3 regions of the Neisseria canis genome follow, and region 1 is predicted to be linked to each of the others. Evidence: predicted binding sites of a transcription regulator. Region 1 holds the regulator's gene; each other region holds the start of a gene.

Region 1 (10,623 bases):
ATCATTTCAGCACAAGGAATTAACTAATGCAAGCTTAAATTTACTTTTAGTTACAGAGCATGGATAGCAAAAGGCTGCCCGAACATTTTCAGACAGCCCTTTCAACCAACCAATATGCCATATATAAGTGATAAAACAATACCTTACTGAAGCATAATATTGGCTTTCAAATCAAATTCCGGAATCTGCACCAAAAACCGGCCGCCCATATCGTCTTCAAATTCATAATACCCTTTCATACTGCCCCACGGAGTGGAGAGATGAGCACCGCTGCTGTATTCAAAATCATCTCCCGGATAAAGCGTAGGCTGCTCGCCCACAACACCTTTACCGGATACTTTCTCCACATCACCGTGCGCATCGGTAATTTCCCAAAAACGGTTTTTCAAAGTTACGATATCACCGCCGTGATTGCGTATTTTGATGTGATAAGCAAATATATAACGGTCTTTAACTAAATTACTCTGGTCTGCCAAATAGCGCGGCTCCACAATCACCTCTATAGAATTTTCCATCAGTCATTCTCCCTATTTTTCAGACAGGCATCATCATTCGGGCTATCTGCAACACCAATATTGCAAACATTGCCGCAATCACATCATCCAACATAATGCCGAAACCGCCGTGCACCCTACGGTCAAACCATTTAATCGGCCACGGCTTCAACATATCAAACAATCTGAACACCACAAACGCAGCCAACCACCAGCCCCAACTGCTCGGCACCCATGCCAACACCAGCATCATCGCCACTATCTCATCCCACACGATACCGCCGTAATCCTGTATGCCCAACGCCCGTTCGGTTACATTACAAATCCAAATCCCCAGCACAAACAATAGCAAACACAGCAACGACAATCCAATGGCAGACCAGCCCAACGCCATCAGCAGATAGGCCATAGGTAACGCAGGCAATGTGCCGAATGTGCCCGGCATAAACGGCGCCAAACCCGTGCCGAAACCGAATCCTACAAAGCATACCGGTCGTTGCAAAAGCCAACGCAAGCTTGGTTTAAACTCAGCCAAAATGATCAAATCCCGTTTTATTCAAATGAATTTCGTTACCGGCATGGTCTAAAATCTGCAAGTGTGTTCCTTCAACAATCTTGCCGATACGGGCAACCGGGGTATTCGAAGCCTCTCCGGCCGCCAAAATCTGCTCACGCGCAGCTTTGGGAGCGGTAAACAATAATTCATAATCATCCCCACCGCTTAATGGCCAAACACGGAGCTGCTCAACCGTTGAACATTCGCGCAATGCAGGAAGCACGGGTACACAATCCGCCCAAAGTTCCGCACCCACTTTTGAAGCCTTCAAAATATGCCCCAAATCCTGCACCAGTCCATCAGAAACATCTTGAGCAGCATGTGCCAACATTAACAATTCACACCCCAAAGCCACCCGCGGAACAGGCCTTAACAACTTCTCCCTGCAAGAGCGCCACACATTCTCCGGAAAAACCGCCTTACCCCAAAAACCATCTAAAGCCGCCGCCGCCATACCCAACCAACCGGACACCCAAATATCATCACCCACCCTCGCCGAAGAACGCCTCAAACCTTGCCCTTTAGCCACTTCACCAACAATCGTGATATTGAAAGTTAAATTACCTCTAGTCGTGTCTCCACCGATTAAGGTGATACCATATTGACTCAATTGCTCAAATAAAGTGCCGCAAAACTCACTCAACCAAACCTCATTCAGCTCAGGAAAAGCAGCACTCAATAAAACCCAACGCGGCATAGCGCCCATCGCAGCCATATCCGACACATTAACAGCCAAAACCTTATGCGCAATATCCGCAGGCGCAGCATCTGCAAAAAAATGCCTGTCTGAAATCAGCATATCGCTGCTGAAACACAAATCATATCCGGCATGAGGACGCACTATGGCCGCATCATCTCCGATTCCCAGCAACACATCACTATCTTGCTGCTTGGCTAAAAAATTATAAATAAACTCGAATTCCGTCATGATTGGCCATTTTCAAATTAACACTTCTTATTTTGTATCACTTTTAATCCCTTACCGCTTCAATGCCTGTCTGAAAACAGTTGATGATTATAATCAAGCATCAAAAACATTAACAAGATAACAATCCAAACCCTACCGGGTAAAAAGCTCAGCTATTCTTACTTTAAAACGCCAATTTCACTATTTTCAATTGATAGCCGTTATATTTATTTTTTAGTTATACAACAATATTATCACATTGTTACAGTATTACACTCTTTCTCATTTAAATGGTTCGCATAGTTAACTCTTAAAGCCAACACAGCTCACCTTCTTGCAAATACTTTTCAGACAGGCATCAAAAAGCCCTGCAAAATATGCAGGGCTCTAAAACTATCTATTAAATATTACGGACGGGTAAAGCCGTGATATTTATTTTCCGGAGGAGTCGGATGCCAGCCGCTGTCTACATCAGAGCGCTCACCTTGAGCAGCTTGACCTTCAGAAACTTGTTTGGTTACCAAAGTGCGGATCTTAACATCTACGCGACGGTCAGGTTCGATACATGCGATCAAAGCAGCGCGACGTTTAGCTTTAGATACTTTTTTGCCCAGTTTAGCTACTTCAGCTTCACAAGTAGCAGTCATACGCGCTTGAGACTCACCCAAACCAACAGCGCTTACTTTAGAAGCAGCTACACCGCGGTTAACCAGGTAGTTAGCCACTACGTTAGCACGCTCTTGAGACAGATTTTGGTTGTATTCGTCAGAACCCATGAAGTCGGTATGACCTTCAACGCGCACACCTTCAACGCGGGCGTCAGACAAGCGGGTTGCCAAGTTGTTCAGAGTTTCGGTAGCTTCTGCACGCAGTTTGTATTTATCGAAGTCAAACAAGAACTTAGCAGACAAAGCTACAGTTTCTTCTTCATACTGAGGCGCAACAGGCGCTGCGGCAACAGCGTCACCACATTCTACACGGCCTTGGGCGTCTTTATCGAAATAACCGTCACGCCAGCACTCGCCGTAGTTGTTGCGTACAACTTCGTGAGACTCGCGGCTGATTACATAGCCGTCTTTACCGTGCGGTTCGCTTGCCATAGCGTTGCCAGAAGCGATAGCGGCAACGATCAAAGCACCTAATTTAAGCTGTTTGGTCATTATTATTCCCTCATCTAAAGATTGCCGTACAACAGTAACCCCTAATCGGCTTCTGCTATACATCACAATATACAGGCTACAGCACTCAGCCGCAGCAATTCGGATATTTCAAGTTTGCACTATAAAGAAGCCGAGCACAAACTGTCAATAGCGAAATGTTTTATACGGCTGCCTAAAAGCCCGCTTCCTAGTTATGAACTATGCCGAAAAATCAACTTCGTGTCATTTATTTGGAAGCAAAACAACCTACATTCTTTATTGCAGTTGTACAAAAGCAACATCGGTATCGCTGTTTTTTCTTTCTATTGTGTTTTAGATGATTCGATAATTTGAGTAAAAACAAACTCTTTATCAGCCTGTCTTTGAGCATGCCCAGCAATCTTACGGCAACTGTGATACATTCCTTTCCCTCTTTACTTAATAAAGCTTAGACCCTCAAAGTCATGAAATTACAACAATTGCGTTATGTGCTGGAAGTTTACCGCCATAATTTAAATGTTTCTGCTGCTGCCGATGCGCTTTTTACTTCACAGCCGGGCGTTTCCAAACAGATACGGTTATTGGAGGAAGAACTCGGCGTTCAAATTTTTATCCGCAACGGTAAACGCATTATGTCCGTTTCCCCTCCCGGCAAAGCAGTATTGGCAATGGCGGAGCGTGTTTTGCATGATGTACACAACATTAAAAATATCGGTAAGGAATTTACCGACCATAACAGCGGCGTATTGACGATTGCCACCACGCATACGCAAGCCCGCTATGTGCTGCCTTCCGTGATTGCCGAATTTGTGGAAAAGTATCCCAAAGTGCAGATTTCAATCAAACAAGGCAGCCCCGCGGCACTGGCTCAAATGGTTTTATCCGGTGAAGCTGATTTTGCAATCACTACAGAACCCATTGATAATTTTGAAGAATTACGCAGCATAGCTTGCTCTAAATGGTCTCACGGCATTGTGGTTCCCGACGGGCATCCGCTGCTTAGTGCAGTTGAAACGATGCTGCTTCAAGATGTGGCGGCGTATCCGCTGATTACTTATGAATTTGCATTCAACAGCAACTCAAGCATTTCACACGCCTTCAGAAAAGCAAAGATTGAGCATCCCAATGTTGTTTTGGCTGCATCGGATACCGACGTACTCAAAACTTACGTCAAACTCGGCTTGGGCATAGGCATCATGGCCCAGATGGCTTTTGAGCCGGATACGGATCACGGCTTGCAGCTGATAGATGCTTCCCATCTTTTCGAACCTTCCTACACGGCTGTTACGCTTCGGCCTGATTCTTATCTGCGCGGTTATACATACGAATTTATCAATATGTTCTCTCCCGGGCTGACCAGAGAAAAAATTGATAAATTGCTTTATGAACCGATTGAAGAAGATTTTTCTATCTAACCCAACGTTCGTTATCTGCCACACACAAATGCCTGTCTGAAAACCTTTTCAGACAGGCATTGTCAGCTTGGAAAACAATTGCTACCGGCGAATCTGTCCGTTACCTAACACAACCCACTTTTGGCTGGTTAAACCTTGCAGACCCACAGGGCCGCGAACGTGGATTTTATCGGTGGAAATGCCGATTTCCGCGCCCAAACCGTACTCAAAACCGTCTGCAAAACGGGTGGAAGCATTAATCATTACGCTGGCGCTGTCCACCAGACGCAGAAATGTTTGGGCATCGGTATAAGACTCGGTAACGATGCTGTCAGTATGATGGCTGCCGTGTCTGTTGATATGGGAAATGGCTTCAGCCATATCGCTCACGATTTTAACTGCCAATACCGGGGCGAGATATTCGGTATCCCAATCTTCGGCGGTTGCCGCTTTGATATTTTTCAATATCGACAATGTGCGCGTACACCCCCGCAGCTCCACGTTTTTTTCTGCATACTTTTCTGCCAAAACAGGCAATATTTCTTCCGCTCGCTCCTGATGAACCAACAGGGTTTCCATAGTGTTGCATGTGCCGTAGCGGGAAGTTTTCGCGTTAAATGCGATGTCAACCGCTTTAGCTTGATCCGCGGCTTTATCGATATAAACGTGGCATATGCCGTCAAGATGCTTAATCACAGGTACGCGCGCTTCCGCAGATATGCGGGCAACCAGATTTTTACCGCCGCGCGGGATGATGACATCTATTAAATCGGGGCTTTGCAGCATGGCGCCCACGCCAGCCCTGTCGGTATGCTCAATAAATCCCACCGCATCCGGCGGCAGACTGTTGGCTTTCAATGCTTGGGTAATGAACTTGGCGATGGCCGAGTTGCTGTGAAACGCTTCGCTGCCGCCGCGCAAGATACAGGCGTTGCCTGACTTCAAACACAAAGCAGCCGCATCAACAGTAACATTCGGGCGTGATTCGTAAATAATGCCGATCACACCGAGCGGAACGCGCATTTTGCCGATTTGCAACCCGTTGGGACGGGTGCGGAATTCGTCCATCTCGCCAACGGGGTCGGGCAGCGCGGCAATCTGGCGCAAGCCTTCACACATACTGTCGATGGTGCTGCCTGTGAGCTTCAGCCGATCGAGCAATGCGGCATCCAACCCTTTTGCTTCGGCGGCTTTCAAGTCTTCCGCATTGGCGGCAATGATTTCGGCTTCGTGTTGTTTAATCAGCTCCGCCATATGTAGCAACGCTGCATTTTTTTGCGCGGTAGTCGCTGCGGCAAGCCGGTAATAAGCTTCTTTGGCAGCCTGTGCTTTGGCGCGGACATATTCTTGTATATTTTGCATGGATGCCTCTATTTTCTGTTTTCTGTGATTGGTTTTGCATCAATATTATAGAAATCTGTCTGATTTGCAAGCCGGGAATGTATGCTGGCAAACAATGCCTGTCTGAAAAAGTTTTCAGACAGGCATTTTCGTTTTAAGGCGGTTTATACGGTTTGCGAGTATTTCACTTTGGTTTCCCTATGCCGCAAATGGTAATCGAATATCATGGCGATATTGCGGATAAGGAAGCGGCCTTTGGGGCTGACGGTAAGGCTGTGTGCATCAAAATCAAGCAGCCCCAGTTGCGCCATTTGCTCTAAATCCTGAAGCTCTTGTTGGAAATACTCGCCAAAACGGATACCAAACTGGCCTTCATAATCGGAAAACTCAAGTGAAAAGCGGCACATTAAATCTTGGATAATCCGGCGTCGCAATATATCGTCCTGATTGAGCCGGTAGCCGCGCATAACAGGCAGGCGGCCTGCATCAAGAGCGGCATAATAAGCTTCGATGTCTTTTTCGTTTTGCGCATACATATTGCCGATTTTGCCGATACTGGACACACCGATGGCAACCAGATCACAATCGGCATGGGTTGAATAGCCTTGGAAATTGCGTTGCAGGCGGCCTTCGTGCAAGGCAATGGTCAATTCGTCGGAGGGCTTGGCAAAGTGATCCATGCCAATAAACTCGTAGCCGCGCGAAGTGAGGGTTTGCACGGCGTATTGGAGAATATCGAGCTTCTCTTCGCTGCTCGGCACACTGGCGGTATCGATGCGGCGCTGGGGCTTGAAAATATGCGGCAGATGGGCATAGTGATACAGCGCCAAGCGGTCGGGATCAAGCGACAACACGGTTTCCAAAGTAGACTTTATGCTGTCGGGCGACTGATAGGGAAGACCGTAAATCAAATCAACGCTCACGGATTTAAACCCGGCTTCACGCGCAGCCTCAATAACCTCCCGGGTTTCTGCTTCCGTTTGAACGCGGTTAACCGCTTGCTGCACTTTAGGGTCGAAATCCTGAATGCCCACACTCATGCGGTTAAAACCGAGCCTGCCTAAGTGGCGCACCGTATCCCGGCTGACCTTTCTCGGATCGATTTCGATTGAATACTCGCCGGCAGGCATCAGGGTAAAATATTTACGTATCATAGAAAATACGCGCTCAATTTGGCCGTCGCTCAGAAAAGTGGGCGTGCCGCCGCCAAAGTGGAGTTGGGCGAGCTTGCGGCTGCCTTTCAAATGCGGCGACAAAAGCGCCATTTCACGCTCCAGATAGCCTATATAAGCATCGGCTCTGCTTGTGTCTTTAGTGATGATTTTATTGCAGCCGCAGTAATAACAAATGGTATTACAGAAAGGAATGTGGATATAAAGCGATAAGGCTGGGTCGGCAGCCTTATTCTGCCTTCCGGCCAGCGCCGAGAGATATTCTGCTTCGCCGCAGCTGGAATCAAAACGGTCTGCAGTGGGATAAGACGTATAGCGCGGGCCGCTGGCCGGAAGGCTGGCTATCAAACGGCGGTCGAATTCAGGCAGGGCTTGATTGTGTATTGCGATGGTTTTCATAAGAAACTGCTTTAATTTTATAGGCTTTGAATGTTTTTGACGGTTGACGGGCGTTTTCCATAGTCAAACGGAAACCCGTTTGATAGAATGCGTACATTATGAACAAAAAGCCTTGATATGCGTCAAAAACGCATAAACAAAACAATAAGAAATAAGGATGATTTAAACCGTAAACCGGATATGCATTTATGACTACACACACTCCTGCAATTAAGACGTTATGTTCTTCTTGCTCGCTGCGCGAACTGTGCATGCCGATAGGTTTGGTTCCTTCCGAATTCGAGCAGCTGGACTCAGTCATCAAACAAAGCCGCCGCTTGAAAAAAGGCGAATATCTGTTTCGTACCGGCGAGGCCTTCACTTCGCTTTATGCCATCCGCACAGGCTTTTTCAAAACAATGGTGGCCAGCCAAGACGGGCGCGACCAAGTAACCGGTTTTTCCATGTCGGGCGAATTAATCGGAATGGACGGTATTTGCTCGCATGTGCACAGTTGCGATGCGGTCGCATTGGAAGACAGCGAAGTGTGCGAGCTGCCTTTTTCACACATGGAGGAATTGGGCAAAAAAATTCCTACCCTCCAAACCCATTTCCTCCGCCTGATGAGCCGGGAAATCGTGAAAGACCAAGGCGTTATGCTGCTTTTAGGCAATATGCGCGCGGAAGAACGGATTGCGGCATTTTTATTGAACCTTTCCCAGCGCCTGCAAATACGCGGTTTTGCAGCCAATGATTTTATCCTGCGCATGTCGCGCGAAGAAATAGGCAGCTATCTCGGCTTAAAACTGGAAACGGTAAGCCGGACATTATCCAAATTCCATCAGGAAGGCCTGGTGCAAGTTGAGCACAAACATATCAAGCTGCTGAATCCCGAAGCATTAAAGCAGATGGTTTCCGGTTGCTCGCATGCGGTGGAATGAACATCCGCCCGCAATATGATTAAAGCCGTCAACAATGCCTGTCTGAAACTGTTCAGACAGGCATTGATTCTATAAACGCGGCACAAATAAATTTTATCTGCTCAGATAAAGATTCCGTTTCAAAGTTATACACAACAAACAACAAAACCCGTGCAAATTTGCATACCTTTTCCCAAAGCGTGCTGTTTCTTATCCACTGTTTTTGCGAAAATACCCCCACTGTTTTGAGATAAAGCAACACACATACATTCAAGAAGGGAAACTTGTGAAACGCATTTTCTTATTTCTGCTGACCAATATCGCCGTTTTGGTGGTTATCAGCATCATTTTAAGCATATTAGGGTTAAACGGCGATCCCAACAACATGGCCGGCTTACTTGGCTTTTCCGCCGTCATCGGTTTTACCGGCTCGATTATTTCGCTGCTTACTTCCAAAATGGCAGCGAAACGCGCCGTAGGTGCCGAGGTGATTACCCAACCGCAAAACGAATTGGAAGCATGGTTGCTGAATACCGTAGAAGCCCAAGCGCGCCAATGGAACCTGCAAACACCCGAAGTTGCCATTTACGATTCCCCCGAACCCAATGCTTTTGCCACAGGCCCGAGCAAAAACAATTCTCTGGTTGCTGTAAGCACCGGCTTGCTGAACAACATGACCCGCGATGAGGTTGAAGCGGTTTTGGCACACGAAATGGCACACGTCGGCAACGGCGATATGGTTACGCTTACCCTGATTCAAGGCGTGGTGAATACTTTTGTGATTTTCCTTTCACGCATCATTTCCAATATGGTCGCCACCAATGACCGCGGTGAAACCAATGGTGGCATTTACTTTGTCGTCAGCATGATTTTGCAGGTTTTATTCGGCTTTTTGGCCAGCATCATCGTCATGTGGTTCAGCCGCCAGCGCGAATACCGCGCGGATGCCGGCGCAGCCAAACTGGTCGGCACGCCCAAAATGATTGCCGCATTGCAGCGCCTTAAAGGCAACCCGAGCGACTTGCCGCAGGACATGACGGCTATGGGCATTGCCAGCGAAGCCAAAGATTCGCTCTTGAGCACCCACCCGAGCTTGGATAACCGCATCGCACGATTGCAAAATATGTAAACCGCTCTAAATCACCAATGCCTGTCTGAACATTTTCAGACAGGCATTTTCAATATCGCAAACCGGCATTAACCCAACATCTTCACGACACGGCTGCCCATCTTAAACTTCGTTTTCAACACGGCCGGCAAGCTTTCGTCAAAATACCAACTGCCGTCCGGCAGCGACAATGCACCGCCTGCGCAATGAAATGTAAAGCACTGCCCGCTTAAGCCGTCCGTTTCCGTGATTTCAACCTCATGCATCTTCCCCCAGTCCGCCACGGGCAGCAATCCGGCGCTTGCCAACACCCGTTCGTTATGCAGCGGGTTGCCGCCCTCCGAAGCGCAACCACCCCTGCATTTTCCCGCAACTTCCATCGGACACGGCACGCCGCATATATAAGTTTGCGGCAAAATATCCAAAGCGGAAGGGCACAAACCCATTTCCGCCGCCCACACCGTTAACGCTCTTTTGGCAGACTTTTTATGCAAAAACAAACCAAAAGGCTTCTGATGATGTTTGCCGAAATACAAAGGCTCGATTTTTGCCTGCAACGCGCCGGCTTCATCCGGGCGGAAACGCACCGTCAAATAAGTTTTCATCCCCTGTTCGTGCTTCAAACCGTATTCATTGGCCAATTGCGCTTTCAGCCAAAGCGCATGCAAACCGCCTACTGCGGGAATAAAACGCACTCTTGCAGCCCGCTCCGCATAATCCGGCCTCTTTACATGCAAATGAGATGCCACCGCAGAGAAAACGTGTTCATGCTCACCCATATGCAGCGCCTGCCCGCCCTTATCCAACCAAACCAACACACCGTGCCGATCCGGCAGTGCGTAGAGCTGGTCGGTCAAATCAGGAGACAGCCAAGCAGGCAACATTTTCGGATTCATCAATGCCCTGCTGCGCGCTTCAAACTCTTGCACCCCACGTTCAGACAGGGCTTTCTCCAAAAATTCGGCTAAGGCCAGCACATCAGCCATCGCACGGTGGCGCTGCTGCATTTCGATACCGCAGCGCTCGATGATGCTGTCTAAATTATGTTTGTGGAACTGCGGATAAAGTTTGCGTGAAAGCTGCACCGTACACAAAGCCGGAGCCGCAAAATCCATACCGGCACGCTGAAACTCATGCCGCAGAAACGTATAGTCGAACCTGCTGTTGTGCGCCACCACCACGGCGCCCTGCAAAAACGGCAACAGTTCTTTTGC
Region 2 (10,623 bases), 860 kb from region 1:
GGCCGGCAGGCATGGTTAACATTAAAAGGATACATTTCCGATGTTACCCGCAGCGAATTTGAATATGCAATTCCACTCGCCGACGCCCAAGCCATGGTGGACACGATGTGCCCGTTTAAACTCGAAAAATCGCGTTACGAAGTCGTCCATGAGGGGTTCACGTTTGAGATAGATGAATATTTCGGAGAAAATGCGCCGCTCATCGTAGCAGAACTGGAGCTGCCTTCAGAAGACACTCCTTTTCCCAAACCCGATTGGTTGGGCGAAGAAATCACCTCAAACGGAAAATACACCAATGCTTATTTGAGCAAACACCCCTATTCAACATGGTAATCAAAAAATATCGGCCTATAAAAGCGTTTTCCGTGAGCACAATAATTTGCCTTCTGGTCGGGATTTTCGGCGGGTTAAATTTCGATGCTTCATGGCAAGGCATATTTGGATTTACATGGATGCTTTGCATCCTAGTCAATTCCACATTGGCTATCTTTTATTTAAGACAACGCGCCTTGCTGCGTGTACTAATCGGTGCATTCGCGTATGCAACTATCCCAATGGCTTTTGGCTGCTTTTCAACTGTATTTATCTTTGCTTTCGGCATAGTCGGCGCTGTTTATATGTGGTCTGCAGAGTTTTTATTGATTACTTTGGAAGCTCTTTACAGTAGTTCAAACATTGATGCACGGCAGCAAAACACTGGCAGTATGGAGCAGCTTTTACTTTTTGCTTCAGCGGCTTTCAAAATCGTTCTCTTTCAGCGAGCACAAAACGGCGCAGCTTATCCGCTATATTCAGTTCAAATTTCCGAATAATAGAGATGCCTGTCTGAAAGACGGTTTTCAGACAGGCATAATGGTATGGCTGCTTTTTAAGCGTAAGATAAAGCTATATCAATCAACTTAACTTTTACTCCGGCGTTGCTGCGCCTTAGCTCAAAAAGAACGATTTTCTAAGCTGCTCAAGCAGCAACAAAATCAGTCCCGTAGTATCTGTACTGTCTTCGGCTTGCTGCCTTGTATTAAAAATGTGTTGATTGACTAGATTGTCGATAAACGTAAGTTTTATTACGGCGTTTTACTGAGTCTTAGCCCAAAAAGAACGATTTTGAAAGCCGCTGAAGCAAAAAGTAAAACTGCCCCATACTGCCTCTGTATTATCTTCGGCTTAACACCTTGTATCAAAAATAAATTGATTCGCCTTACATTTATCCCTGTACGCAACTTACCTTCAAGATTGATTCAAAATAATAATGCCTGTCTGAAACTCAATATTTTCAGGCAGGCATTGATTTCTGTATTACAAACAGTTCCCACACGAGGAAACCAATACATAACATTAACGTTTTCTTTGCGAACGGAGATAATCCAGCGTTTTGAGTTCGGCAATCGCAGCCGCCAAAGCAGCTTGTGCTTTAGCGAGCGATTCTTCGTCATTAGCTTCGGAAATACGGGCTTCAGCAGCTTTTTTAGCCTGCTCGGCACGCGCCTGATCCATTTCGGTACTGCGCACCGCCACATCAGCTAAAACGGTAATCTTGCCAGGCTGTACTTCTAACAAGCCACCAGAAACCGCCACCAACACCTCTTCCGCCTGTCCGGGAACCTGCAAACGCAAAGCGCCCGGGCGAACTAAACTCATAACCGGCTCGTGTCGCGGATAAATACCAAGTTCACCATTCAGAGTGGGCACCACAACAAAACTGGCTTCACCTGAAAAAATGTTATCTTCGTTACTTACCACTTCAACTTGCATGACACCCATGCCGGCCTCCTTAACTTAAGGTCTTACCTTTTTCAACGGCTTCTTCGATACCGCCTACCATATAGAACGCTTGCTCCGGCAGATGATCATATTCACCGCTCAAAATAGCTTTAAAGCCAGCAATAGTGTCACGCAGAGAAACATATTTACCCGGTGAACCTGTAAATACTTCGGCAACGTGGAACGGTTGTGACAAGAAACGTTGGATTTTGCGGGCACGCATTACAGTCAGTTTATCTTCATCAGATAACTCGTCCATACCGAGAATGGCGATAATATCACGCAATTCTTTATATTTCTGGAGAGTAGACTGCACACCGCGCGCTACATCATAGTGTTCCTGACCCAATACCATCGGATCCAATTGGCGTGAAGTAGAGTCAAGCGGATCCACAGCCGGATAGATACCCAAAGAAGCAATATCACGGCTCAATACCACTGTTGCATCCAAGTGTGCGAAAGTAGTCGCGGGAGACGGGTCAGTCAAGTCATCCGCAGGTACATATACGGCTTGAATAGAAGTAATAGAGCCTGTTTGGGTTGAAGTAATACGCTCTTGCAAGCGGCCCATTTCCTCTGCCAACGTCGGCTGATAACCTACTGCCGAAGGCATACGGCCAAGCAATGCAGATACTTCTGTACCGGCTAGGGTATAGCGGTAAATATTGTCTACAAAGAACAATACATCACGGCCTTTACCGTTTTCATCTTTCTCGTCACGGAAGAATTCGGCCATAGACAAGCCAGTTAGCGCAACGCGCAAACGGTTACCGGGAGGCTCGTTCATCTGACCGTAAACCATGGCTACTTTATCTAATACATTGGAATCTTTCATCTCATGATAAAAGTCATTACCTTCACGCGTCCGTTCACCCACACCGGCAAATACAGACAAACCGCTGTGTGCTTTCGCGATGTTGTTAATCAACTCCATCATATTTACGGTTTTGCCCACTCCCGCACCACCAAACAAACCTACTTTACCGCCTTTGGCAAACGGGCAAAGCAAATCAATTACTTTAATACCTGTTTCCAAAATCTCTGTGGCGCTAGAAAGCTCGTCGAACTTAGGAGCAGGTTGGTGGATTGCTCGGGTTTGCTCGGAGCCAATCGGACCAGCTTCATCAACCGGATTACCTAATACGTCCATAATACGGCCTAATGTTGCTTTGCCCACAGGCACTGTAATTGGAGCACCGGTGTTAACTACCGCCAAACCTCGTTTGAGGCCGTCGGAACTACCCATCGCAATAGTACGAACGACACCATCACCCAACTGTTGTTGTACTTCAAGCGTCAGTTCTCTATCCACTAGTTTAAGAGCATCATATACGCGCGGAATAGAATCGCGTGGAAATTCCACGTCTACCACCGCACCAATAATTTGTACGATTTTGCCTTGGCTCATTATCGTATCCTATAGTGTTTAATTGACAGGCAGCTACCTTACACGGCAGCAGCACCTGCCACAATTTCTGACAATTCTGTGGTAATTGCTGCTTGGCGCGATTTGTTATACACCAAACGCAACTCTTTAATTGCATTACCAGCATTATCTGTCGCAGCTTTCATCGCCACCATACGAGCAGCTTGTTCTGAAGCCATATTATCGCTTAATGCTTGGTAAACCACAGACTCTAAATAACGGCGGACCAAATATTCCAACACTGCCGAAGAACTAGGTTCGTAACGGTAATCCCAATTATATTTACCATCCCCCATTTCTTCAAAAACACTTTTACCAATTGGTAAAAGCACTTCCATGCGAGGCTCTTGTCGCATTGTATTGACAAAACCTGAATAGACAAGATGAATTGTATCTAATTCATGTTTTTCATATCGTTGGAAAATTTCTGTTAATGGACCCAGCATCATTTCCATCCTAGGCGTATCACCTAAGTTAGTAACACTGGCAATCACATCCAAACCGATACGCTGACAAGCCGCTAATCCTTTGCTACCGATGCAAACAACATCAACTTCAATACCTTGAGATTGGTATTCTTGCACTTGCATTAAGAATTTCTTCAGGATATTGGCATTTAAACCACCACACAAACCTTTATCAGTGGTAATTAAAATAAAGCCTACACGCTGTACACTTTTGTGCTCTTCAAGCAGCTTAATGCCATGTTCCTTATCGTTGGTTTGAGCCAAGTGGCTCATCACCAAACGAACTTTTTCTGCATAAGGTCTAGCCAAGCGCATGCGCTCTTGAGTCTTCCGCATTTTAGAGGTTGACACCATTTGCATCGCTTTAGTGATCTTTTGGGTATTCTGAACACTACGGATTTTGGTGAGAATCTCTTTACCTACTGCCATTTCAGACTCCTTTCAGTCTCTTTGATCTTACGCTTGATAATTGTAAGAAGATTTGAAGGATTTCATGGCCTGGGTCAGCACTTGTTCGCTATCGTCAGACATCGCTCCGGAAGCATTAATAGCATTCAGAACATCCGGGTGTTGAGTGCGTACATAGCTCAGGAACTCTGCTTCAAAAGCCAATGCTTTAGATACAGGCACATCTTCGTAAGAACCATTATTAATGGCCCACAAAGTCAATGCCATTTCTGCAGTATTTAATGTACTGAATTGTTTTTGTTTCATTAATTCAGTCACAATTTCACCATGCTGGAGTTGCTTACGAGTAGCTTCATCCAAATCCGAAGCAAACTGTGAGAACGCTGCCAGTTCACGATACTGAGCCAATGCCAAACGGATACCACCACCCAGCTTTTTGATGACTTTAGTTTGTGCCGCACCACCTACACGCGATACTGAAATACCAGCGTTAATTGCGGGACGGATACCAGAGTTAAATAAATCTGTTTCCAAGAAAATCTGACCGTCAGTAATTGAAATTACGTTAGTCGGAACGAACGCAGAAACGTCACCGGCTTGGGTTTCAATAATTGGCAGTGCTGTTAATGAACCTGTCTTACCTTTTACTTCGCCATTGGTTAATTTTTCTACTTCATCGGCATTAATACGCGCAGCACGCTCTAACAAACGAGAGTGCAGGTAAAATACATCACCGGGATAAGCCTCACGACCAGGAGGACGACGCAGAAGCAAAGAAATTTGACGATAAGCAACTGCTTGTTTTGACAAATCATCATATACAATCAATGCATCTTCACCACGGTCACGGAAAAATTCACCCATGGTACAACCAGCATAAGGCGCGATAAATTGCAGTGCGGCAGCTTCTGAAGCTGTTGCAGCAACAATAATGGTATGTTCCATTGCCCCATGCTCTTCTAATTTGCGTACTACGTTAGCGATAGAAGAAGCTTTTTGACCAACCGCAACATAAATACAAATTACACCATTGCCTTTTTGGTTAACAATAGCATCCAAAGCAACAGCTGTTTTACCAGTTTGACGGTCACCAATAATCAATTCGCGCTGGCCTCTACCAACCGGAACCATTGAGTCAATCGACTTCAAGCCTGTTTGCATCGGCTGATCAACTGACTGACGTGCAATCACACCCGGTGCGATTTTTTCAATTGGGGCGGTCAATGTGGTATTGATAGGCCCCTTACCATCAATCGGTTGGCCTAATGCGTTAACTACACGACCAACCAATTCACGACCAATCGGCACTTCAAGAATGCGGTTAGTACATTTAACTTCATCGCCTTCTTTAATATGCTCATATTCACCCAACACAACGGCACCAACGGAGTCACGCTCCAAGTTCATTGCCAAGCCATAAGTGTTACCGGGAAACTCAAGCATTTCACCTTGCATTACATCTGATAAGCCATGTACACGAACAATACCATCAGTTACAGAAATTACCGTACCTCGTGTGCGTACTTCCTGTTTGGTGTTCAGGTTCTCAATTTTGGCTTTCAGCAAATCGCTAATTTCAGCAGGATTAAGCTGCATGAAAACTCTCCTAATTTGTCATTGCCGCATACAGGTTTTTTAGCTTTGCCTGCACCGACAGATCCAGTACTTGATCACCCACTTCAATTTTGAGACCGCCAATTAAATTTGGATCAACCTCAAACTCCGCCTCCAAACGGGTATTGAAGTGCTGCTCAAGCTCTTTGACGATATTTGCTTTTTGACCTTCGCCAGCAAACTCATATGCACTATAAATAACCGCTTTCTGGGATTGGTTACGTGATAAAGTCAAATCTTGGTATTGGGTATAAATTTCAGGTAAAACCTGAAGACGCTTCTCTTCGGCTACAACATAAATAAAGTTGCGAAACTCATCACTTTTCATAGCTTCAGATTCACTCAATAAACGAGCTAGTTCATCGGCTTTTTGAGTGCTGCTAGCATCGGTTTCTTCAATCATAGCTGCAACCGAAGTCTGCTGCACAGACCATGCTAATTCTTTTAGTCCGCCCAACCAAGCTTCAATTTGATTTTTTTCAACTGCCAGCTCAAATAATGCTTTCGCATAAGGTCTGGCAATGGTTGCGAACTCGGCCATAGTATTACAGCTCCTGTTTCAGATTGCTCAACAACTGTGCGTGCTGTGCTTCATTTACTTCACGACGCAAAATTGATTCAGCACCTTTTACAGCCAAGAAAGCCACTTGCTCACGCAAAGCTTCGCGGGCGCGATTCGCTTCTTGTTCCACATCAGCTTTAGCTTGTTCTGCAATACGGGCAGCTTCTGCAGATGCTTGGCTTTTGGCCTCTTCTACAATTTGCGCTGCACGTTTTTCGGCATTGGCTACCATTTCGGTAACCTGGTTACGCCCTTCGGCCAAGAGTTCTGCAACTTTCTTTTCTGCCTGCTCAAAATCGCTTTTGCCACGTTCTGCTGCAGCCAGACCTTCTGCGATTTTGTCGGCGCGCTCATCTAATGCTTTAGCGATTGGAGGCCACACAAAACGCATGGTAAACCATACCAAACCGACAAATACAAGAATTTGCGCAAATAAGGTTGCATTAATATTCATTACTTAACCTTCGCATTTAGGGTTAATCAAACAAACGGACTTATACCATTTGTATCGAAACAGTTTTCTGTTTTGATTAGCCTGAGAACGGGTTAACGAAGGCAAACAACAGTGCGATGGCCACACCAATCAAGAAAGCCGCATCAATCAAACCTGCAATCAGGAACAATTTAGTTTGCAGCGGGCCAATCAGTTCTGGCTGACGTGCAGAAGATTCCAAATATTTAGAACCAACCATGGCAATACCGATAGAAGCGCCTAAAGCACCCAAAGCCACGATCAAACCACAAGCGATAGCAATCAAACCCATCTCAAAACTCCTTAAAATGAAAGAAAAACTAAAGGTTAAAACAACGTTAAAAAACTACTAAATTAAATAATCTCTATTAAATTGAAAGTTTTCACCTAGTGGGCATCATGTGCTTGTCCAATATAAACAAACGCCAATGCCATGAAAATAAAGGCTTGCAGCGTAATAACCAAAATATGGAAAATAGCCCAAATCAAGCCTGCGATAAGATGAAAAACAAACATAATCGGATCTAAAACGCCTACGCTTCCAGATGCAGCCCAAGCACCACCTAATAATGCGATTAGCAGGAATACCAATTCTCCTGCATACATGTTACCGAACAACCGCATACCGTGTGAAACTGTTTTAGACAAGAATTCAACAATATTTAAAATAAAGTTTGCCGGGCCGAGTTTCGGGCCAAATGGCGCACTAAACATTTCATGCAACCAGCCGCCAAACCCTTTGATTTTGATGTTATAGAAAATACAGATTATCAATACTCCGATAGCCAAAGCCAAAGTAGTATTTAAATCCGCAGTAGGTACGACACGCAATAATGCATGGTGCTCACTTGTAACAGTTTGCCAAGCAACCGGCAACAAATCAACCGGCAGCAAATCCATGGCATTCATCATAAAGATCCAAACAAACAAAGTCAGACCCAGCGGTGCAACAAACTTGCGCGATTTTTCGTTATGTACAATGCCTTTGCACATATCATCGACAAATTCAAACAGAATCTCTACTGCTGCCTGAAAACGCCCGGGAACCCCGGCGGTTGCTTTCCGTGCACCACGCCACAGTAAAAAACTACCGATCACACCTGTCAATACAGCAAAAAATATCGCATCGATATTAATAAATGAAAAATCAGCGATATTCTTCAGGCCTTGCCCTTGTGTTACATCCGACAAACTCGTCAAGCTTTGCAAATGGTGCTTGATATAGTCGGCAGCGGTTATTGATTCACTTGCCATAACGTTGAACTTTCCAAAATACTAAAAAAACCACATGACTGACCGCCAGCAATCCGAATAAAAACGGAATGAAAACCAGCACTTGATGCCATATTGCAAACACAACAAGCATCATAATCAAAGCCAGTACTATTCTTAAACCTTCTCCGAGAAGAAATCCATAACCCGCAAACTTGGGATAAGGCTTGAAAAGTTTTAAGACCAGTACCGTAACAGACGAAGGCAGCAAATAGCACAAACCGCCTGCCAAAGCCGATAACAAGCTATCAACACCGCCTACAACACCTGAAATTGCTGATACAACAAGCAAGACGCCCGCCTGCAATATTAAAATCTTACTCATAGCTTAGCTGCAATTTTTAGCGCATAACAGCCGCATATTTAACGGCGCTACTATAATAAAAGAGCTGTATCAGCGTCAAGGAATTTGTTAATTTTCGTCAATCTTTTTACCCTGGCTGTATCTGAACATAAGCACGAACGTTCAACGAAAAATTGATCAAACTCATCAGTTTTGACTCAAGGCGTATTTCATCTTAATTCCCTCAAAATTACAAGAGATTACACCAAAATCGCAATAAAATCTTACAGTATGTAAAAAAGAAGTCATTTGTTCACAAATCAAACTCTCAGCCACAAACCAAGAAAAATATTGAATTATGTTTCAATATGAAAATATTGAAACATATTATGTCTATATTTTATAATATACGAAATATAATTCTAATTATTTTTAGAATAGAAATAAGTTTTTCTTTTCATTCAATCGCAAATTCATGCTATGATTTTTTAAGAGGCAGCGCATATTAAAGTTCATTTTATTTTTAAATGAACCAATGCCTATCTGAACAAAAGGGTATTTTCAGACAGGCATTCGGTAAATCAGACTATTGTTAAATATCATCGAACTATGATTAATAACATCCAATTGTTGGTTAATGAATTAATCAAATTCGATACCCAGTTTTTTTAATAAAGCATCCAATGTTTCCGGAGTGTCGAAATGCAAAACGATTTTGCCTTTTTTATTGTTCGTGCTGCGTATCTCCGCATTAACCCCAAGGGTTTCAGTGAGTAAATCGTTAAGGCGTTGAATGTCCGGATGATTTTTTTTCACGGGTTCAGTTTTTTTGCCATGTTGCAAAAGTTGGCTTCGGCGTTCTACTTCCCGCACAGACCAACCATATTTCACTGCCTTTTGAGCCAACTCCAACTGCTCCACAACCGGTAGGGTCAATAATGCTCTGGCATGCCCCATTTCCAACCGGCGCTGGTAAAGCATATCTTGAACAGGCACCGGCAGACCGAGCAAGCGCATGCTGTTGGAAATGGCACTGCGGCTTTTTCCTACCGCCTTGGCAATGGTTTCGTGTGTCAGGCTGAATTCATCCGCAAGACGTTTCAATCCGCGTGCTTCTTCAATAGGATTAAGATTTTCCCGTTGCAGGTTTTCAATCAAGCCCATCGCCAAAGCAGTTTCATCGCTGATGCTTTTGATTACCACCGGAATTTCTGTTAATCCGGCCAATTGGCTGGCCCGCCATCTGCGCTCGCCTGCTATCAACTCATATTGCGACAGCCCATGCTCACGCACGATAACCGGTTGGATAACGCCTTGTGCTTTAATGGATTCGGCCAATTCCTGCAAAGCTTCATCATCCATTTGTACACGCGGCTGGTAGCGGCCGGGTTTGATATCGCCGATGGGAATTGTGGTTAACTTGTCGCCGCTATTGTCTTCTATATTTCCGGCCAATAGTGAATCCAAGCCCTTGCCTCCAAGGCCGCCTTTGGGTTTTGCCATAATTTATGTTTCCTGAAGTTATTGCGGCTATTTTAGGCATTGGTTTTATCGTGACACCCGATTTTTATCACACGCCGCGATTGATCGAAATATGGTTGCGTACGGTTTGTATTTGAGCTGGTTGACTGTGCCGGTAACAAACACTTCTTTCTGCGGGCAATAAAATGCAAAGCTACCGGTAACGCCGCTATGACCGCGAATCTCGCGAACGCCTCTGAAGAAATATGCTACCAACGGCGCTACTGTTAGCTGCATCATGCCGCTGCCGTACTTTAAGGGGAAGAATTGGATAGCCCGGAAAGTCGGGCTATCAATATGCGATGCGTTGAAAAGCTTACCACCAAAGAATGCCTGCGTAAAGCGCATCAGCTCTGCATTGGTTGCAACAATACCGCCCTGATAGACTTGGCTTGCAAGATATTGTCGGCAGGCTATAATGCGGGCGCCGTTATATATCGGTGCGATTTCTTCGCTGCCGTCCGCCCAATGTGTCTGCTTGAGATCAAGCGGTTGGCAAATAGAGTCAGTCAATAATTGTTTGGCAGATTTTCCGGTAATCACTTCAGCGATTTTACCCAACAGCATAGCATTGATATCGGCATAATATGCCTTTTGCCCGCCCGGCTTTGACTTTGGCGGCAGCCTTGACAAAATCTCCAGCGCTTCTTCCAATTCCATTCGCCGGTCATGCCGAAAAATCTCGTTTATCAGTACCGTACCACCCGGCTGGCAATCTTGTTCATAATTAGGAAATCCAGAGTTTTGGTCGATAAGATGGCGGATGCTTACTTGTCCAGCTCGAGGCAAATAACGGGTGATATTGTGCGGCAAAATATCAGTCAATTTTGTTCCGTA
Region 3 (10,623 bases), 1.1 Mb from region 1:
CGGCGAAGAAATCACCGACCTGAGCCAAGTTAAACCCGGCGACGTAATTGTGAACACCAACGGCAAAACCATCAAGCCGACCCGTTTGGCCAGCAACCTGTTCCAATTCCGCAAAGGTACCGGTATCGACCGCGTAGTGTTGGATTGTATTACTTCTCTGCAAAACGGTGCCGATCTGCTGTGGATCGAAACCGAAAAACCGCACGTCGGCCAAATCAAAGAGATGATGGACAAAATCCGCGCCGTTATCCCGAACGCTAAGCTGGTATACAACAACAGCCCGTCGTTCAACTGGACGCTGAACTTCCGCCAGCAAGTATTCGATGCTTGGAAAGAAGCCGGTAAAGACGTATCTGCATACGACCGTGCTAAATTGATGAGCGTTGATTATGACGATACAGAATTGGCTAAAGAAGCAGACGAGAAAATCCGCACTTTCCAAAGAGATGCGTCCCGCGAAGCAGGTATCTTCCATCACCTCATCACTCTACCGACTTACCATACTGCCGCATTGTCTACCGACAACTTGGCTAAAGGCTACTTCGCAGATGAAGGTATGCTGGCTTATGTGAAGAATGTTCAACGTGAGGAAATCCGCCAAGGTTTGGCTTGTGTGAAACACCAAAATATGGCCGGTTCAGACATCGGTGACAACCATAAAGAATACTTTGCCGGTGAAGCTGCGTTGAAAGCAGGCGGTAAAGACAACACAATGAATCAATTCTCTTAATTGGGAATGATGTTTTCAGACAGGCATTGCATGCCTGTCTGAAAACGACCGGCTTTATCGGGCAGAGTTGAGCTGCCTGATAAAGGTACAGGCGAAAGCCTGTATGTTTGTGAAGCGTAAATCTCTGATTTGAGGTATTCGGGGTAACTGTTCAGTTGCCCCCTTTTTTATTGCTTGTTGAAATGGGAATGCCTGTCTGAAAAAGGTTTCAGACAGGCATTGTTGCATCGTAAATAAACTTGAACTTAGTGCATCGTCATGCTCAGGTTTAACCTGAGCATGACGAAGTTGTTACCGTTTGGAAATGCTGCCAACGTATCCGTGCGGCTTTTGCAATATTGATCAGCCTGCGTTTTTGGCCGCTTGCAGTTTGGCTTCAAAGTTGCCCAGATCCAAGCCGGTTTTTTCTTTGACTTCGGCAATCAGTGCCGCCGCATCTTTCCCTTGGGCGGCTTGATGCATTGCCCATAATAATGAGCAGCGTGTGCCGGTTCGACAGTAGGCCAGCACGGGGCCGTCGTGTGAGGCCAGGGTTTGGGCAAATGCTTCAGCATCTGATTCGGTAATTTGCGGGCCGACTACCGGTTGGTGTGTGAGGTTGCGGATGCCTGATTCGGCAAACCATGAGGACACTTCGGTGAAGGTCGGCTGATCGGGTTCTTCTTGATCGGGGCGGTTGCAGATTACGCCGGTGATGCCCAATTTGGCTGCTTCGGCCGCGTCATTCCGGTTGGGTTGGGGAGAGATATACAGTTTATCGGTAAGGCGGAAAAAGCTCATGGTGTTTCCTTTCTTGTATTAGGGTTTCAGACAGGCATTTGGGTCGGGTTGCGGCTCGGTACAGCCCAACCATTTTTCAAGTAGCTGCCGGTTTTCGATTTTCAAGAATGCGGTATCTGCTTCGGCCGCTTTTACTGTGATTTCGGTTTCTTTCAGTACGCCTTGGCGGAAGTAGTGCAAGGTAGCGGTTTCTCCCACGGAAAGTTGGGACCATTGCCGGGCAAAATCCGAACAGCAAAAACCGTTGAGTGCGATGACTTTGTCTTGTGCGCACAATGCGGCATGTTCGGCGCTGCCGTTGTTGAAAATATGGGTTAGGGTGATGCTTTCTGCGTTTTGCTTGAAGCGGGCACCGAAATCAGGTGTGTCGGTTCGGCATTCGTCAAAGCTTTCAACTAAGGCGCCGCCGTGGCTGCGCTCGGCGCTTTGCCATTTTAACGCTATGCCGGCGCTTTTCAGGCAGGCCTCCAGCGGCAGGTCGTTTGTGCTGAACAGGGCGGTTTGAAAGAAATCCTGCAAATCCAATCCTACGATTGCTTCGGCTTGTTGCTGCCATTCGTTTTCAGACAGGCCTTTGCCGGTGTCGAGCCATGCTTGGTATAGCGCGCACATGATGTTGTCCAAGCTTTTTTGGCCGTTGCTCCGTTGACGGATGAGGAGATCCAAACACATCGCAGCCAGCGCTCCTTTTTGATAGTAGCTGACAATTGCGTTGGGGCTGTTTTCATCTTGTTTGTAATACTTATTCCAAGCGGTAAAGCTCGATTGTGCCAGGGTTTGCTTGGTGCGGCCTTTGCTTTGCTGCACCCGGGTCAGATTTTTTGCTTGCAGTTTCAGATAGGCCTCGGGGCTGATAACGCCGCTTCGCACGAGGAACAAATCATCATAATAGGAAGTAATGCCTTCAAATGCCCACAGCTGCTCTGTGTAGCTTTCACTGTCGAGTCGATAGGGCAGAAAAGCAGCGGGCTTAATGGATTTTACATTCCAGGCATGGAAGTATTCGTGTGAAAAAAGCCCGAGCAGCAAAGTGTAGTCTTCGTCTGCTTCTTTCATGTGTTTGCGGGGCAGGCACTTTCTATCGGTTTGCAAGGCCGTGCTGCTGATGTGTTCCAAACCGCCGTAGATATTGTCGCCGACATACAGCATAAACAAATATTCTTTAAAAGGTGCAGGATGAGGAAACATTTGCAACTGGGCTTCGCAAATTTTCTGGATGTCCCTGCTCAGCCGTTCACGGTCGAAATCGGCATAATCGCCGCTGAGGGCGATTCTGTGGGGAATGCCGCAAGCTTGGAAACAGATGGTTTCTATGGTGCCGAATTCAAACGGATGATCAATCAGCTCGGCATAGTTTGCAGCCTGATAATGGTTTTCAGACAGGCATGGCAGGGTAGATGCGGTATGCCAATTTTGAGGCAAATGATCGATTGTTAGGGAGCACGGCTGCTGCTCCTGACCTTCGATACTGAGAAACATGCAGGCGCCGTCGAAAAAACCGCGCTCGGTAGTCAAATAAGAGCCGCGCACGGAAAGATCAAAGGCATAAACCGTATAATGAATCTGCCAATCTCCTGCTTTGGCTTCCGTTTGCCAAAGGTTTTTGGCGGTTTGGGTCAGCAGGGCGGGTTGGCCGTTACAGTCAGCCTCAATGGAAATAATATGCCGTGAAAAATCCCTGATCATATAGCTGCCGGGAACCCAATTGGGCAAACGGAGCACAAAAGAAGTATGGGCTTTGTGCGTGTAGCGCAATGTAATTTGCCATAAGTGGCTTTTTGGAGTAGGGCTTAGGGAATAGTACAACATAAATAAAATTTTTTGTTAAGATTTGTTTGCGGATTTCAACCTGTTTGATATCGGTCAAATAAGGCTTGTGATAAAGCTTATACTCTTACAAAATCCGATATTTGGCAACTCATTTGCATGACTCGGCAGGCTTTATGATGATATGACTTGGTTCAAGCGGTATTTTGATTTAAAATACGGAAGTTAAACTTCCATATCCTTTTAAGCTTGTTTGGGGATAAGGTGTTAAATTAAGATAAGTTAAATAAGGTGGTTTATATTTAAAGCTGTTTCAGGCGGCTTTTGTTTACAAACCTGCCAGATGTTTAAATTGCCATGTTTAATGGAGATCCTCATGGAAACGCAAACTTATAACTACAAGGTGGTGCGTCAATTCGCCATCATGACTGTAGTTTGGGGTGTTGTGGGTATGTTGGTCGGTGTGATTGCTGCCGCCCAATTATTTGCACCCATGCTCAACCTCTCTGATGTCGGCCCGTGGTTTCACTTCGGCCGTATCCGTCCGCTGCATACCAATGCGGTTATTTTTGCTTTCGGCGGGTGCGGTTTGTTTGCCACGTCTTATTACGTTGTTCAGCGCACTTGTAACACGCGCTTGTTCGGCGGCAACTTCTTGCCGGCCTTCACATTCTGGGGCTGGCAGCTTGTAATTGTATTGGCTGCAATTACCTTGCCGTTGGGTTACACCCAAAGTAAAGAATATGCCGAATTAGAGTGGCCGATTGATATCCTGATTGCAGTAGTGTGGGTGGCTTATGCGGTTGTTTTCTTTGGAACATTGGCAAAACGTAAAATCAAACACATCTATGTGGCAAACTGGTTTTACGGTGCATTCATTTTGGCAGTAGCCTTATTGCATATTGTAAATAACATCAGTATTCCTGCCGGTATGATGAAATCATATCCTGTGTACGCAGGTGCAATTGATGCCATGGTTCAATGGTGGTATGGCCATAACGCGGTAGGTTTTTTCCTTACAGCCGGCTTTTTGGGCATGATGTATTACTTTGTGCCTAAACAAGCGGGTCGTCCTGTGTATTCGTACCGCTTGTCTGTGGTGCACTTTTGGGCCTTGATTTTTACCTATATGTGGGCAGGCTCACATCACTTGCATTACACGGCTCTTCCCGACTGGACGCAATCATTGGGCATGGTGTTGTCTTTAATTCTGTTTGCGCCTTCTTGGGGTGGTATGATCAACGGTATCATGACCCTTTCTGGTGCGTGGGATAAATTGCGCACAGACCCGATTCTGAAATTCTTGGTGGTATCCCTCTCTTTCTATGGTATGTCTACTTTCGAAGGCCCGATGATGTCTATCAAAACAGTTAATGCATTGAGCCATTATACTGACTGGACGGTAGGTCACGTTCACGCAGGAGCGTTAGGCTGGGTAGGCTTTATTACCATTGGTTCTATTTACTATTTGGTTCCCCGTCTGTTTGGCCGAAAAGAAATGCACAGTGTTAAATTGATTGAGCTGCATTTCTGGATTGCTACGGTTGGTGTCGTGCTTTATATCGCATCTATGTGGATTTCGGGTGTGATGCAAGGCTTGATGTGGGGTGCTTTAAATGCCGACGGTACACTGACTTATTCATTTGTAGAATCTGTTAAAGACAGCAAGCCTTTCTATATGGTACGTTTTGCTGGCGGCATGTTGTATTTGAGCGGTATGTTGATTATGGCTTATAACGTATTCCGTACTGTTTCGGTTGGTAAAGCGGTTGATGCTGAAATTCCTGCACTAACCCAATCACAGCATCACTAAAGAATAAGAGAATAGGCTACCAAAATGAAATTACAACAACTTGTTGAAGAAAAAGTTGGATTTTTGATTGTGTTCACTTTTTTGGTGATTAGTGTAGGTCTGCTGGTTGAAGTTGTACCTTTGTTTTTCACGAAGGCCGTTACCGAACCAACTAAAGGGGTGAAACCTTATAATGCCCTTCAAGTGGCAGGACGTGATGTTTATGTTCGAGAAGGCTGTTATAACTGTCATTCCCAGATGATTCGTCCTTTCCGTGCTGAAACCGAGCGCTATGGCCATTACTCTGTTGGAGGAGAGTCTGTTTATGACCGTCCTTTCCAATGGGGTTCAAAACGCACAGGGCCTGATTTGGCAAGGGTTGGCGGCCGTTACTCTGACGAATGGCACCGCTTGCATTTGTTGGATCCGCGCAGTGTTGTTCCTGAGTCTAATATGCCTGCTTTCCCATGGTTGGCACGCAATAAAGTAGATCCGGAATCTGTAGTTACTCGAATGAAAGCTTTGCGGGCTGTGGGTACTCCGTACAGTGATGAAGAAATAGCCAAAGCACCTGAATTGTTGAAAGACAAATCGGAAATGGAAGCAGTAATTGCTTATCTGCAAGGTTTGGGCTTGGCGCTGAAGAAAAGGTAATGTCATGGATGTGAATTGGGCGCGGAGCTTGTTTACAGTTTGGATTTTCATCAGTTTTATTTTGGTTCTGTATGTTGTATTCAGTAAGCGGAATAAAAAAAAACATGAAGATGCAGGTAACAGTATTATTCAAGATGATGATTCACCTCACTGATCATTCCTGCCCAATACATAATCCCGTGATAACGGAGCTAAATAAATGAACACAAATTCACAATTTACCAGCAGTTTTTGGAGTTATTACATCATTGCTATTGTGGTACTGAGTATAATTGGGCTGTTATGGCTTTTATTTTCTCAGAACAAAGTAAAAGCACCGCCAAAAGGTGAAGATGTTAAAACCATGGGCCATTCATGGGACGGTATTGAAGAATATAACAATCCTTTGCCGCGCTGGTGGTTTGTCTTATATATTCTGACAGTATGTTTTGGCGTAGGCTATCTGTTGGCTTATCCTGGTTTGGGAGACTTTAAAGGTCTTTTAGGCTGGAGCAGTAAAGGCCAATACGAAGAAGAAGTAAAAAAAGCAAATGCCGAGTATGGCAAAATTTATGCCAAATTTGCCAAAATGCCCATCGCTGAAGTAGCAAAAGATCCGCAGGCTCAACGCATCGGTAAAAATCTGTTCGATACCTATTGTATTCAATGCCACGGCTCGGATGCCAAAGGTTCCCGCGGTTTCCCCAACTTGACAGATAATGATTGGTTATGGGGCGGTACTCCTGAGAAGATTCATGAAACCATTAAAAACGGCCGTATCGGTATTATGGCTGCATGGGGTCCTGTTTTGGGCGAGGAGCGGGTAAAAGACGTTGCGAACTATGTGATGTCCCTCTCTAAAGACGAAGGCAGCTACGATTCTGAGCGTGCCGCCCGCGGAGATGCCATTTTCCACGGCCCGCCTGCAAATTGTTATACCTGTCACGGTGATAAAGGCCAGGGTATTCAAGGTACTGGTCCGAATTTAACGGATGATACTTGGTTGTGGGGCGGTACTCAAAAAGCCATTATGGAAACCATTACCAATGGCCGCCATAACCAAATGCCGGCATGGGGCAATTTCCTGGATGATGATAAGATGCACATCATGACAGCCTATGTATGGGGATTGTCACACAAGGATGGAAAAGTTCTGCCTACCGATACTCAGAATGCCTTGGGTGATAAAGCCGCTAAAACCGCCGGAGCAACCAAAACCAGCGAGCCTCAAGCTTCTTCGGCTCCTGCTCCAGTAGCGGCACCTGCATCTGCTGCTTCAGCTTCTAAGCCGGCTGCTCTAGCTAGTGATAAAGCCGAGGTAACTTTTGATACACAGGCAGGTAGCGGTTTGGCCGTTTTCTATTTCGCTACCGGTAAAAGTGATATTGCAGATAATGCCAACCTGATCGTACAAGACTTAATCAAAGCGGGTAAAGACGGTAAGAAACTGGTAATTAGTGGCTTTACCGACAGCACAGGCAATGTTAAGGCTAATCAGGAGCTTTCTAAAAAACGTGCCCAAGCAGTAAAAGCATTCTTGGAAGCTCAAGGTGTGGATGCGAAGAATATTGAGTTACGCAAGCCTGAGAATACAACAGGTGCTCAAGGAAATGATGTTGAAGGCCGTAGAGTCGAAGTAAGAATTGAAGGTTAACAACATCACCTACAATAATTTAAAGACCGGCTAGCTTAGTCGGTCTTTTTATTTGCTATAAATAAATGCCTGTCTGAAAAAGCGGTTTCAGACAGGCATTTATTGTGTCAGATTTGGATATTTCGCTATAAAGCTACGTTACAGCTTTTCAGACAGGCATTTATTTTTTATCGTGTCCTAATTGTGGTAACACGGAACCTTCTCCCAAAGACAACAAACCGCTTTGCGAGTACACGCCGAGTTTCCCGCGAGTATCGGTAATGTCTAAATTACGCATGGTCAATTGGCCGATACGGTCGGCAGGAGTAAAGGCGGCATTTTCCACTTTTTCCATAGATAGGCGTTCGGGTTGGTAAGTCAGATTCGGTGATTCCGTATTTAAAATCAGATAATCGTTACCGCGGCGTAATTCGAGCGTAACCTCGCCGGTAATGGCTTTTGCAACCCAGCGTTGGGCTGTTTCGCGCAGCATCAATGCTTGCGGGTCGAACCAGCGGCCTTGATAAAGTAAGCGGCCTAAGCGCAAGCCGTTGATGCGGTATTGTTCGATCGTGTCTTCGTTGTGAATGCCGGTTACCAAGCGCTCGTAAGCAATATGCAGCAAAGCCATGCCGGGGGCTTCGTAAATACCGCGCGATTTGGCCTCGATAATTCGGTTTTCTATTTGATCGCTCATGCCCAAGCCGTGCCTGCCGCCGATACGGTTGGCTTCGAGGAACAATTCAACGGGATCGGCAAAGGTTTTGCCGTTCAAAGTAACAGGCACGCCTTCTTCAAAGCGTACGGTCACTTCTTCGGGTTTGATTGCTACGCCTTCATCCCAAAATGCAACGCCCATAATCGGTTTTACGATTTTAATGCCGGTATTTAAGAACTCAAGGTCTTTGGCTTCGTGCGTGGCTCCGAGCATATTTGAATCGGTGGAATAGGCTTTTTCGGCAGACATTTTGTAGTCAAAGCCATTCGCAATCAGAAATTCGCTCATTTCTTGACGGCCGCCCAGCTCGTCGATAAATGTTTGATCCAGCCAGGGTTTGTAAATGCGCAAATTCGGATTGGTTAGCAGTCCGTAACGGTAGAAACGTTCTATATCGTTGCCTTTGTAGGTGGAGCCGTCTCCCCAGATGTTAACGTCGTCTTCCTTCATGGCGGAAACCAGCATGGTGCCGGTTACTGCACGGCCGAGGGGTGTGGTGTTGAAATAGGCGATGCCGCCGGTGCTGACGTGGAAAGCGCCGCACTGTATGGCGGCGATGCCTTCGTGTGCCAACTGGCTGCGGCAATCAATCAAGCGGGCTTGTTCTGCACCGTATTCCAAAGCTTTTTTGGGAATAGCGTTATAATCGTCTTCATCCGGCTGCCCGAGATTGGCGGTGTAGGCATAAGGTTTGGCACCTTTGAGTTTCATCCACAATAATGCGGCCGAGGTATCTAAGCCGCCTGAGAATGCGATGCCGACTTTTTGGCCGACAGGCAGGTTTTGCAAGATGGTATGATTATTGCTCATTATCGGATTGTTCCTGTGTTGATTTTTCGCAGATGTAAAATGGCTTATTATTGTACGAATCCTTTGATTAGTCTAGGCTTAGCCGCGGGCAAATAAGAAAAATTACTTATTTTCAGTTTTCAGACAGGCATTGAGAGAAAGGCAGTGTGAGATATGCAATTCAATTTAATTATTATTGGCGACGAGATATTGCACGGTTCCCGTGAAGACAAACATTTTATGTTTTTTAAAACGCTTTTGGAACAACATGGTTTTCAATTGGGCATGGTGCAGTATCTGCCGGATGACCGGGAAATTTTGGTGCGGCAGCTCAAGCGCAGTTTTGATGACGCTATGCCGACGTTTGTTACCGGAGGTATAGGTTCGACGCCTGACGACCATACCCGCCAGGCGGCTGCCGAGGCGCTGGGCTTGGCGATTGAAAACCATCCTGTTGCGGCGGGCTATATTGAGCAGGTAACGCTCAGCCGGGGCGAAACGCTTGATTCGTTAGAGCATCGGCGCCGTCTTACTATGGCGGATTTTCCCGAAGGCTCTGATTTGGTGGAAAATGCGTATAACACGATTGCGGGATTTTCCATCCGCGAGCATTATTTCTTGCCCGGTTTTCCCGTGATGGTAGAGCCGATGGCGGAGTGGGTGCTGAACCGTTATTATGCAGACAAGTTTAACCAAACCGAGCAGGCTTCGCGTTCCATATGGGTGTTTAAGCTGCCGGAATCCAGAATCGGCCGCTTGATGGAGCGGATTCAGCAGGATTATCCGGGAGTGAAAACGTTCAGTCTGCCAACCGAGAAAACCGAGCATCAAGAGGCGCACATTGAGTTTGGCATTAAAGCATCCGGTGAGGCTTGCAAACTGCTTGATGTAGCTTGGCCGGAAGTTTTGGCCGAGTTGGAAAACTTGGGCGGTAGGTTGGAAGAAGTTAAGCGGTAAAGCTTAAGGATAGGGCAATGCCTGTCTGAAAACAGGGTTTCGCAAATGAAGCCTGAAAGTTTTCAGACAGGCATTATTTATCGTATCTAAAGTAAAGAGTATCAAGCGGTATAAGTTAACGGTAATGCCTGAAATGCTCCGCCATCGAATACAAAATGCTGGCGGTCAGCCCCCAAATGTCGTAATGCAAATATGGCAGGGCAGGGGCTTGGGCTGTTTGATTTTGATATTGGAATATGCGCTGCCGGTAGTTGGCCGTATCCAGAACGAACGACAACGGCACATAGAAAGCCTCGGCTACTTCACTGGGGTTCAAAATGAGCTTGGGTTCGGTTTCGGATAAAGCAGGCACGGTATAAACGGCATAGCCGCTGGGCGTGTAGCAGGGCGGGATAATGTCGAAAGTTTCCCAAGTGTGGTAAGGCGTACCGACTTCTTCATGCGCTTCACGCAAGGCGGTTACGGTGAGCGAAGCGTCTTCCTGATCATAACCGCCGCCGGGAAAAGCAACTTGGCCCGTATGGTGCTTGAGGGTTTCTGCACGTTTGGTCAGCAATATCTTCCATTCCTCCTGATGCGGCACCACGGCGAGCAAAACGGCGGCGGGGCGGAAGGAATCGGCAGGCTGCCTGATAAAAAGCCGGTTCCGCTTGTTTAATAAACCATGCGGCTGGGCAGAAAGGCTTTTCAGGAGGCGGCGTAAAGTTTCAATATTCATTGTTTTATGGTTTTCAGACAGGCATTGCAACCATTATATGCCTGTCTGAAAAGCTTTTGCACCTCTCGTTAATTGTTGCAAAAATCGCCTCAGGCTTATGCCTTGT

The links. Region 1 encodes FNR, which switches genes on or off when oxygen is low (the NO sensors DNR and NnrR bind a similar motif). Its sites were predicted from a motif close to TTGATNNNNATCAA; they were not measured.
Region 2: the regulator FNR is predicted to act here: its motif matches at 8,395-8,408, upstream of EL143_RS02575 (ATP synthase subunit I).
Region 3: the regulator FNR is predicted to act here: its motif matches at 3,364-3,377, upstream of ccoN (cytochrome-c oxidase, cbb3-type subunit I).

The regions. Positions count from the first base shown of each region.
Region 1 covers NZ_LR134313.1:1,384,409-1,395,031, reverse strand. Annotated here, with positions in the region: gene apaG (Co2+/Mg2+ efflux protein ApaG) at 144-515, opposite strand; gene EL143_RS06565 (phosphatidylglycerophosphatase A family protein) at 535-1,029, opposite strand; gene thiL (thiamine-phosphate kinase) at 1,022-1,978, opposite strand; gene EL143_RS06555 (OmpA family protein) at 2,365-3,117, opposite strand; gene EL143_RS06550 (CysB family HTH-type transcriptional regulator) at 3,561-4,511, shown strand; gene EL143_RS06545 (glutamate-5-semialdehyde dehydrogenase) at 4,593-5,852, opposite strand; gene hemN (oxygen-independent coproporphyrinogen III oxidase) at 5,996-7,402, opposite strand; gene fnr (fumarate/nitrate reduction transcriptional regulator Fnr) at 7,591-8,322, shown strand; gene htpX (protease HtpX) at 8,588-9,430, shown strand; gene EL143_RS06525 (3'-5' exonuclease) at 9,499-10,623, opposite strand, start outside.
Region 2 covers NZ_LR134313.1:519,843-530,465, forward strand. Annotated here, with positions in the region: gene EL143_RS02525 (CYTH domain-containing protein) at 1-333, shown strand, start outside; gene EL143_RS02530 (hypothetical protein) at 366-812, shown strand; gene EL143_RS02535 (F0F1 ATP synthase subunit epsilon) at 1,336-1,761, opposite strand; gene atpD (F0F1 ATP synthase subunit beta) at 1,772-3,169, opposite strand; gene atpG (F0F1 ATP synthase subunit gamma) at 3,208-4,083, opposite strand; gene atpA (F0F1 ATP synthase subunit alpha) at 4,111-5,658, opposite strand; gene EL143_RS02555 (F0F1 ATP synthase subunit delta) at 5,669-6,217, opposite strand; gene EL143_RS02560 (F0F1 ATP synthase subunit B) at 6,222-6,692, opposite strand; gene atpE (F0F1 ATP synthase subunit C) at 6,769-7,002, opposite strand; gene atpB (F0F1 ATP synthase subunit A) at 7,098-7,964, opposite strand; gene EL143_RS02575 (ATP synthase subunit I) at 7,954-8,307, opposite strand; gene EL143_RS02580 (ParB/RepB/Spo0J family partition protein) at 8,908-9,768, opposite strand; gene EL143_RS02585 (serine hydrolase domain-containing protein) at 9,814-10,623, opposite strand, start outside.
Region 3 covers NZ_LR134313.1:271,901-282,523, reverse strand. Annotated here, with positions in the region: gene EL143_RS01325 (isocitrate lyase) at 1-730, shown strand, start outside; gene EL143_RS01320 (TIGR01244 family sulfur transferase) at 1,073-1,510, opposite strand; gene EL143_RS01315 (M61 family metallopeptidase) at 1,529-3,319, opposite strand; gene ccoN (cytochrome-c oxidase, cbb3-type subunit I) at 3,654-5,090, shown strand; gene ccoO (cytochrome-c oxidase, cbb3-type subunit II) at 5,115-5,723, shown strand; gene EL143_RS01300 (cbb3-type cytochrome oxidase subunit 3) at 5,728-5,877, shown strand; gene ccoP (cytochrome-c oxidase, cbb3-type subunit III) at 5,923-7,356, shown strand; gene argG (argininosuccinate synthase) at 7,517-8,863, opposite strand; gene EL143_RS01285 (competence/damage-inducible protein A) at 9,017-9,799, shown strand; gene EL143_RS01280 (NUDIX hydrolase) at 9,915-10,517, opposite strand.